4 regions of the Alkalihalobacterium sp. TH-98 genome follow, and region 1 is predicted to be linked to each of the others. Evidence: riboswitches for the same ligand, from Rfam matches in the RefSeq annotation. Region 1 holds a riboswitch; each other region holds the start of a gene.
What was found. A riboswitch is a leader RNA that binds a small molecule or an ion and turns the genes downstream of it on or off. The one in region 1 is predicted to bind lysine.
Positions count from the first base shown of each region.

Region 1 (3,531 bases):
CCGCCTCCATTTTCATACGCAACATAAGGGAAACGCCAAATGTTACCTAAACCAACTGCCGAACCGACTGCTGCTAAAATAAACCCAGCACGTGTGCCCCATTGTTCACGTCCGTTCATTTCCATAACCCCTTTCTCTTTCTAATTTTCTAAATTTTCTATCTCTTAATAGCAAGTATATTCTACTTTCTCTAAGATAGTCTAGCAAAATATATTATTTTTAAAAATATTATGAATATTCATTTCAGACGAATCCCATAGCATTTAAGAACAGCTATTACGAATTCAATAGTTCATTCCCCTTTCTGTTACTAATTTTCAGATAATTCGTTTTTTTATTATAATAAGTTTGTCCTAGTTTGTAAATAGATTTGTCGAAATTAATCGAAAAAAAATAGAGACTAAACTTAGCCTCTATTTTTCTAGTCCTTATACTATTTTCTTTAAAACGATAACTGTTACGATAAAAGCAGCAAACGCAGCGATAAAACCGATCAACATGCTGCCTGTAATTCCAAGCACTAAAAAGCCTACAATTGAAATTAAAGCTACTAGAAGAGCATAAGGAAGCTGTGTAATGACGTGGTCAATATGATGACTGCCTGCTCCCGTGGATGACAGAATCGTCGTATCAGAAATTGGTGAACAATGGTCACCGAAAATCGCTCCCGCTAATACTGCTGCCAACATCGGAAGAAGCATCGTAATATCTAATGTTGCTGCAATATCACCTGCGATTGGCAACATCATACCGAACGTTCCCCAAGATGTTCCAGTAGAAAACGCCATGGCACCAGCAACAATAAAAATAATTACAGGTAAAAGCGCAAGTGGAATATTTCCGTCAATCAATGTTGCTAAGTACGCGCCAGTCCCTAAGTCGCCAATAATTTCAATAATCGTCCATGCAAAAATTAAAATATAAATGGCAGGAAGCATCGATTTAATACCTGCCCACAAACCAATTCCAAAGTCTTTCGCTGGAACTTTTTTCATTAATGTTAGAATAACAGCGGCTGCTAATCCAAGTAACCCTCCATAAACGAGAGCTGCGGCTACATCTGTATTTTCAAAGATTTCAAGAAGCGTTGCTGTTCCTTCAGTTCCTTGAATTCCCGTAATAATCATAAATAAGATCGTTCCAACAATTAAAGTAATAATCGGTAATACGAGGTCTCTTACTTTACCATTTTCCACAGGTTGAACATCCATGTTTTCCCCTGGAGGCGTTCCTTTTGCTTTATCGACCACTTCTCCTGTTTCAATGGCTAACCTTTCGTGCTTTTTCATCGCACCAAAATCAAGCTTAAACCACGCCACTGCAAGTACAAGCAGAACAGCAAATAAGGCATAGTAGTTCATTGGAACAATTATTAAAAAGGCCTGTAGTGCTTGATATTGAGTAACACTATGCGTCATTAAAATACCGCCGATGATTGCGATAATATACGCTCCCCAACTTGAAATCGGTGAAATGACACACATTGGAGCAGATGTCGAGTCAACGAGATACGCTAGCTTTGAGCGTGAAATTCGATGGCGATCAGTTAAAGGACGACTCACATTTCCAACTGTTAAACTATTAAAATAATCATCAATAAAGATAATAATACCTAACACTACGGTAACTAATTGAGCACCTACTCTTGTTTTTACACGTTTAAGCGCCCACTCACCAAACGCACGACTTCCACCTGATAAAGCAATTAATGAAGCGAGCATTCCTAATAACAATAAGAAAAAGATAATATAAAGCTCCCAATCATTGATTGCACCGTCAACATAGAAAATCGCTGCGACAATCCCAAAAATTTGCGTTAAAGAACTAATCGGATCAAATCCATTAAGTAATAACGCACCGACAATAATCCCTGCCCCTAGCGAAATTAATACACGTCTCGTTAAAATAACTAAGACTAACGCGAGCACGGGAGGAATTAATGATAAAATCGATGTTTCCATCTTTTAACCTCCTATTATTTTACTTGGAACCAAAAAAAAGGCTTACTCTAAAGTGTCAATCACTTCAAAACTAGTTAAAGTGGTGACTCTATCATTTGAGTAAGCCTCTATAATCAATCATCTATTGGCTCCCCATCAACTAAAGTAGTTCTCCACAGCAATCGCGCTGTGACAGTGTTACACTTATTCAATGCAACCCCAGCAAAAAGTACGTTGACGAGTACTCTCGCTTCGGCAAGTTTCCCTTTCATCAGTACTCACAGTTGTCATCCTCCTACTGATTACTATTGAAACCCGCGCCTCTACCTCATCAAGACTTGATGAGGTGTAATTATTCACTTTTTCATTGACCACGCTATAGTATAGCATCATTCTAAAAAAACGCCAATTGTAATTTCTGCTATTTTCGGCAGAGATAACACCTTCTATTGGGTAGGTTCCAAAAAGAGCTCACTATAGTAAAAGCCAATTAGATCACTGATTTAATTATCTCTTACAGCATCTTGAATGTCGGACTCTCTAATAAAAGTAGGTGCTGGCCCCGTGCCGCCCACATTATAGTATTCTGGAACTTTTCCTGGAACTAGCGTCATACCAATCGGGATCGACGTCTTTACAACTTCCATGTCTGTTGCGAACGGAATAACAATCTTAACATCAACTTGCAGATCGAGATATAGAGATAACATCGTATTATTGATGCCCGTATTTTCTACTTGATGCCTCATATTTGCCTTTACATCCCCAATCGCTGTAAAACGAACCGGAATTTGCGGACCTAAATGAGCGAGTAGAGCATTGTTTGTCGCTTGACCTAACGGAATAGTATAGATAATACCGTCTTGTGTATAAACTTCTTGATTAAAATCCACTTCCACACCATCAGGAAGGACCATCTCATGCACTCGGCCTTGTTCCATGAGTCGTAAATATCGTTGCACTCGTTGGGTAGCTTCCGCTTGAACACGAGCGACAATAGACGAATTAAATGTGATCGAGGAGATATCTCCATTTTGATCCTTTTCAATAATCAGTAACTCATCCATATCTAGCTGCTCAGCAATTTTCTTAGAAATCGCATCATTAATGGCTTCAGTACCTAATACTTGCGTTTCCGTTTTTGCAATATGAATTAGCGTCGGCCGAATCCCTTTCTCTACCAGCCATAGCCCTTGAGCCGTTAGGACCACAAATATAACAAATGATAATAACAAAACATAACGAAATGGGAGAGGACCTTTCCTCCCTGAATTTTGATTAAAGAGAGGACCATTCTTTCTTTTTCTTTTAAGGAGAGGGCCTTTCCACACCCCACGCTGTCTAAAACGAACCACACCAAAAACCCCCTTTGCAAGAAATATATGCAAGAGGGGGACGGCCTTGACCTGAAATTTATGAGAAATGCTTAATTTTCATACTAAGCCTCGTACACTGGTAGAACCAATATACATCCCTGGACGTTTTCTAACAGCTTCTAAACCTTCTAACACCTGTATTTGACATTCAACTTTCTTATCTCTAACAAATATGTATCACAGGTAAGGACCATTCGTTACTTTCTTTCATATAC
Region 1 is NZ_JBYCKM010000008.1:6,130-9,660, reverse strand. Features, by position in the region: gene AC2VNP_RS03185 (sodium-dependent transporter) at 1-119, opposite strand, end outside; gene AC2VNP_RS03180 (Na+/H+ antiporter NhaC family protein) at 429-1,961, opposite strand; lysine riboswitch at 2,099-2,274, opposite strand; gene yunB (sporulation protein YunB) at 2,444-3,271, opposite strand; gene AC2VNP_RS03170 (dihydrofolate reductase) at 3,514-3,531, opposite strand, start outside.

Region 2 (3,531 bases), on a different contig from region 1:
TGTCTCCATTTTTCCATTCTATCAAGAGCCTCTCGACGATGTCTTAACATTTATCGGTCAATTTTATTTAAAAAAAGAACATGTTAAACCGTCAGAAATTCTAGTACCCGAAGAAATCGAGGCCGATTTAGTGGAGCAACTACTGTCGGTCAAAGTCCTTCAACCGAAAAGAGGTAATAAAAAAGACCTTCTGAACCTGGCTCAAAAGAATGCAGAAGCAGCATTAAAAGAGAAATTTGCGATTATTGAACGAAATGAAGAACGGACAATAAAAGCGGTTGAAAACTTAGGAAAAGCATTAGGTATTTCTACCCCATACCGGATTGAGGCATTTGATAACTCGAACATTCAAGGAACTGATCCAGTCTCAGCGATGATTTCATTTCTAGATGGCAAGCCTAGTAAAAAGGATTACCGAAAGTATAAAGTAAAAGATGTTGAAGGACCCGATGATTACGCATCGATGCGAGAGGTTGTTTACCGTCGTTATTCAAGGCTGTTAAAAGAGAATGGTCCATTTCCAGATTTAATTGTCATCGATGGAGGAAAAGGACAAATAGCGGCTGCTCAAAGCGTCCTAGAGGATCAACTTGGCCTCTCCATTCCGGTCTGTGGTTTAGCTAAAGATGAAAAGCATCGTACATCACAACTTCTCATGGGAGATCCACCTAAAGTAGTCCCATTACAAAGAGACAGCCATGAATTTTATCTATTGCAAAGGATTCAAGATGAGGTTCACCGGTTTGCGATCACTTTTCACAGGCAGGCACGAAGCAAAACGATGTTTTCTTCTATTTTAGATGACATTCCTGGAATAGGAGAGAAGAGACGTCGGAAACTTCTCAAACATTTCGGGTCAATTAAAAAAATGAAAGAAGCAAACATCGAAGACTTTAGAAAGATTGCTATTCCAGAAAAAGTGGCAGCAGAAATTTTACGTGTATTAAATAGCGATGAAGATAAAAAGTAATTGTCAGTCTCAAGATGTTCTGTTAAAATGAAAACAACTTAATATACCGAACTTCTAATTTGAAGTGGTGGTAGAGGAGCGAAAACCAAGAGTAGGCAAAGTGAGGAAGATGGGTTCCGTAGACTTTTGCTGAAAGGGGAATTCGCCGAAGTGTTGAGAGTCTCATCTCTCTTAATGCTGGACTTGTATTGAATAAGTACAAGGCTGTCACGCAACCAACCCAAAAGTTGTGTGGAGAACTATCTCACGGAGCAAGGGAACAACTATTACCTTTTTTGGTATTCCAAGCAACAGTGAGGACTTTTCCTTTCTGTTGCTTTTTTTGTTTTCTTTCTCCTTTACAAGAAAGGATGAAAAAAGTGGCGATCATAGTACAAAAATACGGCGGCACCTCTGTAGGGTCAGTCGAAAGAATTGAACACGTTGCAGGACGTGTTGCTAAAACAGTAGAGCAAGGACATCAAGTAGTTGTTGTCGTCTCAGCGATGGGGAAAACAACAGACCAACTCGTTAAGCTAGCAAGTGAAATATCGGATAAACCAAGCAAACGTGAAATGGATATGCTTCTTACAACTGGTGAGCAAGTAACCATTTCTTTACTTGCTATGGCACTTCAAAAAAGAGGTCTAGGAGCGACATCTTACACTGGATGGCAAGCTGGTATCGTGACGGAAGAAAGTCATAGTAATGCACGAATACTCGACATTCAAACAGAAAAAATTCAAGCGCAGTTATCTTTAGGAAATGTTGTGATTGTAGCAGGTTTTCAAGGTGCGACACATGACGGCGAAATTACAACGCTAGGGAGAGGCGGCTCGGATACAACTGCTGTTGCGCTTGCAGCTGCATTAAAAGCAGACCGGTGCGATATTTATACAGATGTGACCGGGGTGTATACGACAGATCCGCGGTTCATTAGCGGGGCGAGAAAGCTGCATTCGATTTCTTATGATGAAATGTTAGAAATGGCTAATTTAGGAGCAGGTGTTTTACATCCTAGAGCTGTGGAATTTGCAAAAAATTATCAAGTGAAATTAATGGTTGCCTCAAGTATGGTTGAGGAAGTTGGTACGTTAATTGAGGAGGAAGTTTCAATGGAACAAAATTTAATTGTACGTGGGATTGCCTTTGAAAATGATGTAACGAAAGTCACTGTTTCAGGGTTGCCTAATCAGATCGAAACGCTGTCAAATGTATTTAGCTTATTATCAGAGCACGGTATTAATGTAGATATTATTATTCAAAACCAAACAGCTGAAGAAAAAACAAGCATTTCTTTTTCAACAAGTCGTTCTTCATTAGAGGAGGCATTGGATGTTTTAAATAACCATAAAGAGAAACTTCAGTTTACAGAATTAACACATGAAGGTGATCTGGCGAAAGTATCCATTATCGGATCGGGTATGGTTTCCAACCCGGGGGTTGCAGCGCAAATGTTTAAAATTTTAGCTGAAAATGAAATTCTTATTAAGATGGTTAGTACATCAGAAATTAAGGTTTCAGCCTTAGTTGAAGAAGAAATTATGGTTCCTGCTGTAGAGGCACTTCATAGAGCCTTTCAGTTAGAGGAGCAAGAAGTAACTGTATAAACGGTTTCCTTATAAAGAGTCCCCACTTTTGATCGTCTTTATGACAGAAAGTGGGGACTTTTAATAGTGCTTAATTTTTGCGGACTGAGAGGCCCTTATTTTAGCGGAAACCGTCATGTATGGATATTTCCCGGACTCATAGGCCCTTATCTAATCAAAATCACTGATACATATCACAAATATTAGTAAATAAGGGCTTCTGAGTCCTCTAAACAAAAAAATACTACACTTTCAACAGGAATAAGGGCCTGTGAGTCCGCTAAATTAAATTTCAAAGCGCTGCATACAAAACACTGCATTCAAAAACGCTACACTCGAAACAATTTAAAGGCTCAACTTTGAAACGACGCCAAAAGGGCCGCTACCCCTTTCCTATATAGGGTCCTTTAAGTCCCATTTTAATGTTATGAGTGCCTTATCTTTTTTTTCTTGAACAATCGCTTCTGTGATATGTTTCTTTTGACTTTCGATTTGTTCCGCTAAAAAGCCTGCTTCTAATTGATAAGTAACAGGAACTCTCTCCAGATGAAAAGGGGAAACAAGTTCTAAAATGAGTTCATCCTTTTTTTCTTTAATGAGAATTATGCTTCCCCAACCAATGGTAGAGAAGAACTCAATAACATCGTCCATATTTTCTTTTGGATATTGTCTTGCAATATTTTTCCCAGCCCAATATAAGATATTTTCGTGATCTTTGCCCAACAAATCAGACATGAGAACATTTCGAATTAAATGGTGTCCAAATAGAGGAATCGCCTGTTCGCTCTTTTGTAAAGTTTGCTCGGTTTTCTTCATCTATGTAACTCCTCTCTTATCATTTATTATAATCACACATTTTGTTTTTCTCTATGTTCAATTTGTTGGATTTTAAATTTACTTTATAAAATTAATGTTGTATACTAAACCGCGAACGAAGCGGAGGTAAATTTATGAAATTAGCGCTTAATCAGTTTCTAACACCTTTTCGAATTA
Region 2 is NZ_JBYCKM010000032.1:14,570-18,100, forward strand. Features, by position in the region: gene uvrC (excinuclease ABC subunit UvrC) at 1-970, shown strand, start outside; lysine riboswitch at 1,034-1,220, shown strand; gene AC2VNP_RS11880 (aspartate kinase) at 1,330-2,559, shown strand; gene AC2VNP_RS11885 (YslB family protein) at 2,932-3,354, opposite strand; gene AC2VNP_RS11890 (TrkH family potassium uptake protein) at 3,489-3,531, shown strand, end outside.
Region 2: another riboswitch for lysine. It lies ahead of AC2VNP_RS11880 (aspartate kinase); the one in region 1 lies ahead of AC2VNP_RS03180 (Na+/H+ antiporter NhaC family protein).

Region 3 (3,531 bases), on a different contig from region 1:
TTTCATCATAATTCTCCTTTCTTGTTACTTATAAGTTGTGTACTATTAGTCGATTTCATGAGAAGAAGTTAGCGGAAATTGTTTCATTACAAGAGAAAAACTTTTAGAAAAGAACTCACATCTTGTCGATTTGTTGTTTATTTTTAAAGTTCATGACTACTTTTAGGGAATGTATTTAATTATCAATAAAAATACGTATAATTGTCGTTGTGTGTAAAATAAATTCAAACTTTCTCACATAGTAGCAATGAGACAATAAGTTTACACAAATTAATATTGATAAAAAAATGGAGTGGAAGAAATGTTATTGTATGCGATTGAACGAAAAAGAAGTCAGATGATCTTATTAGCTGAAAAATATGGCTACACTTCCGAGGCAACGGTTAAGTGCAGTCAAGAGTTGGACAGGCTGTTGAACCTAGCCCAGCAAACAACCTGTATGAATGTGAAGATGGCTAAATAAATTACCATTTATAATTTACCTTTCACGGCTACTATTGTTATAATAAAAGTATCTTTACCACTATACTCATATAGTTAACCCCTTTGTTTAAAAGTACTTTCTTCTACTTCAATGTGTAAGGAGTTGTATTTGTGGATGGTGTAAAAATAGCCTGTCAGGAAATTCTTAAACGCCTTCAACTGATGGATGGTGTCAAAATCTCTTATCAAACACAAGATGAGATCGAACGTATCATTAGAAGTACATACTATCTTGGATATGCAGATGGACAACTGGAAGCCAAGAAAAAAACAAATAAAAATATCATAACGGCTGATCGCTGACAAACGAAAAAGTGCCAGCATCACTTTTTACACTTAAAAGAAACAAATCGTAGATCTTTCAAGGTATTGGTTTGTTCTGGCACTTTAGAAAAAATTAATTAATTACTCTTGCGCGTTCAAATGGACGCTGTAAAATTCTACCAAGGTCCCTCATGAAGTTTTCAGAATCTATACCTTCTTCATAAGGTGTTCCCTCTCTCAAGTTATACAGTTGTCTTTGGAATTCGGAAAAACCTTGATCATCATGAATGACGACGCGAACTTCCACATCATTTGCGATAGCTGAATGTACTGTTTCTTTCACCTTGTTTTCTATTTCATCGTTCCACTCTTCTGTTGTATAAACACCTACTAAGACTATTCTACCTTGAATATAAACATGTGCGTCTTCAACTTCTTCGAATTGCAACAGTTGCTTCGTTAAAGGTCTGTTTCCATTATAAAATTCAATGTAATCCGCATTATCAGTTCTAGTATTTGTCCCATGCCCTGTATTTCTTCTCGAAGTAATAAGTTGTCTACTCATTAATGGGGTTCTCCCATCAACAGCCATCTCTGGATCTAACTCTGGAACTTGTTGTTCTTCAAGAATTCTTTGTTCATTTTGTTGTACCCCTGCTCCTGTACCACAAGCAGTTGAAACAATAACTAAAACCATTAACGATAAAAAGCAGAAACATACTTTTTTCACGGTACACTCCCCTTTCTTTTATTATCGTTTAATTTTTTTCAACATAATAACCCTGTAAACTATAGGAAATTAGAAAAGCGAGGGAGATTTTTAGAAAACCTAAAAGAATTTTCGATTAACCATTGCAATCAATACTACAATTTGATAAGGTAGACACAACAACAAGTGAATATTCTTTACTTCGAAATTGAAGTGAGGATAGAGGTGCAAAGATCATGAGTAAACAATGCGAGGAGGATGAGCTCTATTGAACATTGTTGAAAGGGGGATTTGCCGAAGTCTACGGTTCTCATACTAACCAAGGGCTGGGTCTGTATTGAATAAATGCAGAACTGTCATATAGTACATACTATATGGAGGGCTATCTTACGCAAGGATAATGGTAAATGTCATTCCTAGCAACAATGAGCAGCTCTTCTCATTGTTGCTTTTTATTGTTATAAAATTGTATTTGAAATGCACTAAGGGGGAAGCTAAAATGAATTTTGGAAAAGTCTTAACAGCAATGGTTACACCGTTTGACGTTTATGGAAATCTCGATCTGCAAGCTACGGAGCAATTAGTAAATCACCTGATCGCCAATGGTTCCGACGGACTCGTTGTCGCAGGAACTACAGGTGAATCGCCTACTTTATCTGCAGAAGAAAAACTCACACTTTTCAAACAGGTTGTTGAGGTTGTAAACGGTCGAGTACCTGTCATTGCAGGAACAGGTTCAAACAATACAGCAGCATCCATTGAATTAACAAAACAAGCAGAAGAAATTGGTGTCGATGGCATCATGCTCGTTGCCCCTTATTATAATAAACCTTCTCAAGAAGGCCTTTATCAACACTTCAAAGCGATCGCAGAGCAAACGAAACTGCCTGTTATGATCTACAACATTCCTGGGCGCAGCGCAGTTGACATTTCAGTAGAAACGACTGTCCGTTTATCACAAATTCCTAATATCGTTGCAACGAAAGAAGCAAGCGGTGACTTAGAAGCAATGGCAAAGATTATTAGTGAAACAGATAGCAACTTTAGCCTCTATAGTGGAGATGATAGTCTAACATTACCGATCTTATCCATTGGAGGTACAGGCATTGTTTCGGTTTCTGCTCATATTATCGGGAATGAAATGCAAAACATGGTAACAAGTTTCTTGAAAGGAAATGTATATGAAGCTGCGGAACAACATCGCACCTTATTACCATTAATGAAATCACTATTTACAGCACCTAGTCCATCACCAGTTAAAGCAGCGTTAAACATGAAAGGAATTACGGTAGGTTCAGTTCGCCTTCCTCTCGTTCCTTTAACAGAAGAAGAAGAACAACAATTACGAACCACCATTTTCCCTGAAGTTTCTTACAATGTAGGGTAAAAACAACTCTATCAAATGAGGAAGCACTTAATAAACGACTAAACAACCCCGAGTTAACCTAATGAGGTTATTCGGGGCTTTCTTTATAAATTCTTAGCAAAGAATTACATTCGACGAGTAAGCAATTTCTAGAGAGCTTACTATGACTATGACACTTGTCTTCGCTTAAAGACTCGCCATTCGGCAGTTCTTTAACCTACCTTTTGCACATTCCTCTTTTTAAATACTCGCCTCGTCACATATTCATCAATGAAACCGGTACCTAATAAAACGCCTAGTACGATAAAAACAAAACCAGTTAATTGTAATAACGTTATTTGTTCGCCTAACCATAAAGCTGAAAAAACTAATCCAAAGAAAGGAACAAAATTATTAAATACAGCCGTCTGCCCTGCCCCAAGTCGGTGGATCGCAGCATTAAATAAGAAATGACCTAAAGCTGTAGCGAAAATCGAAGAAACTAAAAAGATGCCCCAGATCCACCCAGTTTGTTCGATCATTTGAGACGTTCCTGCCGGCTCTACAAATAAGCTGATCACAAATAAAAAACTGGATCCCACAACTAACATTACTGCTGTCATTACTCTTGAATCAATCGTATTTGTTCCTTTCTTAATATATATAAAAGAAACCGCCTGAACGAACATCGCAATAAATATAGAGACATCTCCCGCATTTATCGATGTGA
Region 3 is NZ_JBYCKM010000007.1:82,973-86,503, reverse strand. Features, by position in the region: gene AC2VNP_RS02970 (YhcN/YlaJ family sporulation lipoprotein) at 1-9, opposite strand, end outside; gene AC2VNP_RS02965 (aspartyl-phosphate phosphatase Spo0E family protein) at 302-463, shown strand; gene AC2VNP_RS02960 (hypothetical protein) at 595-786, shown strand; gene AC2VNP_RS02955 (YhcN/YlaJ family sporulation lipoprotein) at 881-1,477, opposite strand; lysine riboswitch at 1,669-1,849, shown strand; gene dapA (4-hydroxy-tetrahydrodipicolinate synthase) at 1,956-2,843, shown strand; gene AC2VNP_RS02945 (DMT family transporter) at 3,035-3,531, opposite strand, start outside.
Region 3: another riboswitch for lysine. It lies ahead of dapA (4-hydroxy-tetrahydrodipicolinate synthase); the one in region 1 lies ahead of AC2VNP_RS03180 (Na+/H+ antiporter NhaC family protein).

Region 4 (3,531 bases), on a different contig from region 1:
TAGGAAAGCAAATTCAAGTTTATTTTGTTAATGGTTTATGTGATACACAATTTATCATTGAATTGTTTAAAGAATTAAGCAGGCTTGATGGCCGAAATGAAAAAGTTACGAATGCCAAACATGCAATAGAAAATCATTTAGTTCATCAGCAAGTCGAAACGGTTAAAACAATTGATGATGCGATTACACAAATGTTATCTGGGTTAATTTTCATTCTATTAGAAGGTGAAGATGAAGCATTTGTTGTTGATGTAAGAAGTTATCCTGGTAGAGGCCCCGATGAACCAGATACGGAACGTGTGGTCAGAGGATCTCGTGATGGATATACAGAAAATATCATTCAGAACACAGCGCTAACACGAAGAAGGATAAGAGATGAGCGATTACGGAATGAAATTATGCAAGTTGGTGTCCGTTCCAAAACGGATGTATGTATTTCATATATTGAGGATGTAGCCGATCCTGACCTGGTAAAAATCATTAAAAAAGAGTTAGAGTCCATAGAAATAGACGGACTAACTATGGCAGATAAAGTTGTTGAAGAATATATTGTTAAACAAGGCTTTAATCCATTCCCGCTTGTACGGTATACGGAAAGACCAGATGTTGCAGCTACCCATTTATTTGAGGGTCACGTTATTATAACTGTTGATACATCGCCGAGTGTAATTATTACACCGACTACGTTATTCCATCATGTTCAACATGCTGAAGAATACCGTCAAGCTCCTGCTATCGGAACCTTTTTAAGATGGGTTCGTTTTTCAGGAATGCTCCTAGCTTTGTTCATTCTTCCACTTTGGTTGTTGTTTGTTATGCAACCTAATTTATTACCAGAGATGTTAGAGTTTATTGGTCCAAATGAAACAACAAATGTCCCAGTTTTTGCCCAAATTGTACTTGCTGAAATTGGAATAGAATTACTTAGGATGGCCGCCATTCATACTCCGTCTCCTTTGGCAACCGCATTAGGGTTAGTTGCAGCATTGTTAATAGGTGAAATTGCAATTAATGTAGGATTATTTGTGCCAGAAGTAATTTTATACGTCGCTTTAGGAGCAATTGGAACATTTGCTACACCGAGTTATGAATTAGGAATCGCGATGAAAGTAGCAAGGCTAGCATTTTTGTTAGTTGTAGCTATCTTCAAATTACCAGGGTTTGTTATTGCTTCAACGGTATTTATTTTACTACTCACGATGATAAAATCTTTAAATAAACCATATTTATGGCCATTATTGCCATTTAATCCATCTGCCTTTTGGCAAATTCTCGTTCGAGTTTCTGTGCCGTCCGTTAAACGGCGTCCTAGCATAGTCAGTCCAAAAGATCCGATCAAACAATCATAAAAATAATATGCATAAGCATTCGTAAACAATGTTGCCACTTAGCAAGGATTATGATAAAGTGTACCTATTAATTGTATAAGTCCCTCATTTCTTTATGAAACACGGGGTAGAGGTGCAGTGAGAATGAGTATGTCTGAAGAGCGAGATGGAAGCAATGAATCAGACAGAAAGGTCGATTTGCCGAAGTGAAAGAGTAGTACCATCCTATTCTTTTACTGGGGTGTCATTAAATAAGTGACACACTGTCACTGTTAAATACAGTGGAGTACTATTCTACAAATGAGGTTACTCTTGCTATGGCTCGGTCATAACAGCTAGTGTAACTACATTAGCTGTTTTTTTATTAACCAAATAGGTAGGTATCTCACCTTTCATTATACAATTAGAAAATAAAACCGATCTTCAATCTCTCATATATAGAAAAAATTTTTTGATATGTTGTAGATTGTTAGTTGATGCGAAGATAGGAGAGGGAAACGATGCACTTACATGGTACAAGTAGAATTAATGACATTGGCCACCTCGAAATCGGTGGTATGGATACAGTTGAACTTGCAAAGCAATATGGAACTCCTCTGTTTGTTTATGATGTTTCACTCATTAGAGAGAAGGCGAATGCATTTAAAACGGCATTTAGTGAGTTAGGTGTAAAAAGTCAAGTTGCTTATGCTAGTAAAGCTTTTAGCTGTGTTGCAATGGTTCAACTAGCGAATGAGTTAGATTTGAGCCTCGATGTTGTTTCAGGCGGGGAACTCTATACGGCAATGATTGCTGGCTTTCCTATGGAGCGTGTTCACTTTCATGGGAATAATAAAAGTCCAGAAGAAATAGATATGGCTGTTCGTGCTAACATCGGTTGTTTTGTAGTAGATAATTTTTATGAATTAGAATTATTAAAGCAAGCGGCAATTAAACATCAACGGAAAGTATCTATCTTACTGAGAACAACTCCAGGTGTAGAAGCACATACACATGACTATATTACTACGGGTCAGGAAGACTCTAAATTTGGATTTGATTTGTTAAGCGGGCAAGTCAATCGAGCAATTGAGTGGTCTTTGGATTGTGAGCAACTTGAATTACTAGGGATTCATTGCCATATAGGTTCACAAATCTTTGAAACGACCGGCTTTGTCATGGCTGTTGAAAAGCTGTACACCTATATTGAAAGTTGGTCTAAGTCATTAAATTTCGACTTAAAAGTATTAAATTTAGGTGGAGGTTTTGGTATTCGTTATATTGAAGGTGATGAACCATTACCAGTTGGAGACTATGTAAAGGCTACGATTGAAGCTGTTCAACATCATGTGAATAAATTTAATTTATCAATGCCTGAAATTTGGATTGAGCCTGGTCGCTCACTCGTTGGTGACGCAGGAACAACTCTATATACATTAGGCTCACAAAAGGATATTCCTAATGTTCGTCATTACCTATCAGTTGATGGTGGAATGACAGATAACCTTCGCCCAGCTTTATATCAAGCGCAGTACGAAGGAATCCTAGCTAATCGTGCTAATGATCAAGTGGAAACGAAGTATTCAATTGCAGGTAAATGCTGTGAAAGTGGCGATATGCTTATTTGGGATTTGCCGCTACCAAAAGCGAATCATAAAGATCTATTAGCTGTTTTTTGTACAGGTGCATACGGGTACTCTATGGCTAATAATTATAACCGTATTCCTCGTCCGGCAGTTGTATTTGTAGAAGATGGAGATGTGCAATTAGTGGTAGAAAGAGAAACCTATGAAGATTTAGTTCGTTTTGACTTGCCGCTAAATACAAAAGAAAAAGTATAAAAAGTAATAAAGTCCACTCTCTGAGTTTGTAAGAGAGTGGATTTTTTCCTTCTTGGAAGTCATAATCTTATTAGTAAAGTGATGTACGATGGTTTAGATTTGCGGTATTTATTGTCGTATTTTTCACTTTTATTGTCTAATTTTTCGATATATAATCCGATTTTAACGTTTTATTTGCGTAAATGTGAACACCTCCTCTCTCTTTGTATTTTGAGTCGTCACCTCTAGTTGCAATGATTGGTAAACATCTAGTAGAACTTGGGAGTTAACCTAGTAACCTACTAATGTTTTGCAGTGTAATTCGTTTTATGATAGACGGCAGGAGGCGAATTATGAAAAAAATCATACTTGCATTAGTAGCTTTAATTTTTTTACTACCGCAA
Region 4 is NZ_JBYCKM010000009.1:101,372-104,902, reverse strand. Features, by position in the region: gene AC2VNP_RS03740 (spore germination protein) at 1-1,349, shown strand, start outside; lysine riboswitch at 1,449-1,628, shown strand; gene lysA (diaminopimelate decarboxylase) at 1,829-3,148, shown strand; gene AC2VNP_RS03730 (C40 family peptidase) at 3,481-3,531, shown strand, end outside.
Region 4: another riboswitch for lysine. It lies ahead of lysA (diaminopimelate decarboxylase); the one in region 1 lies ahead of AC2VNP_RS03180 (Na+/H+ antiporter NhaC family protein).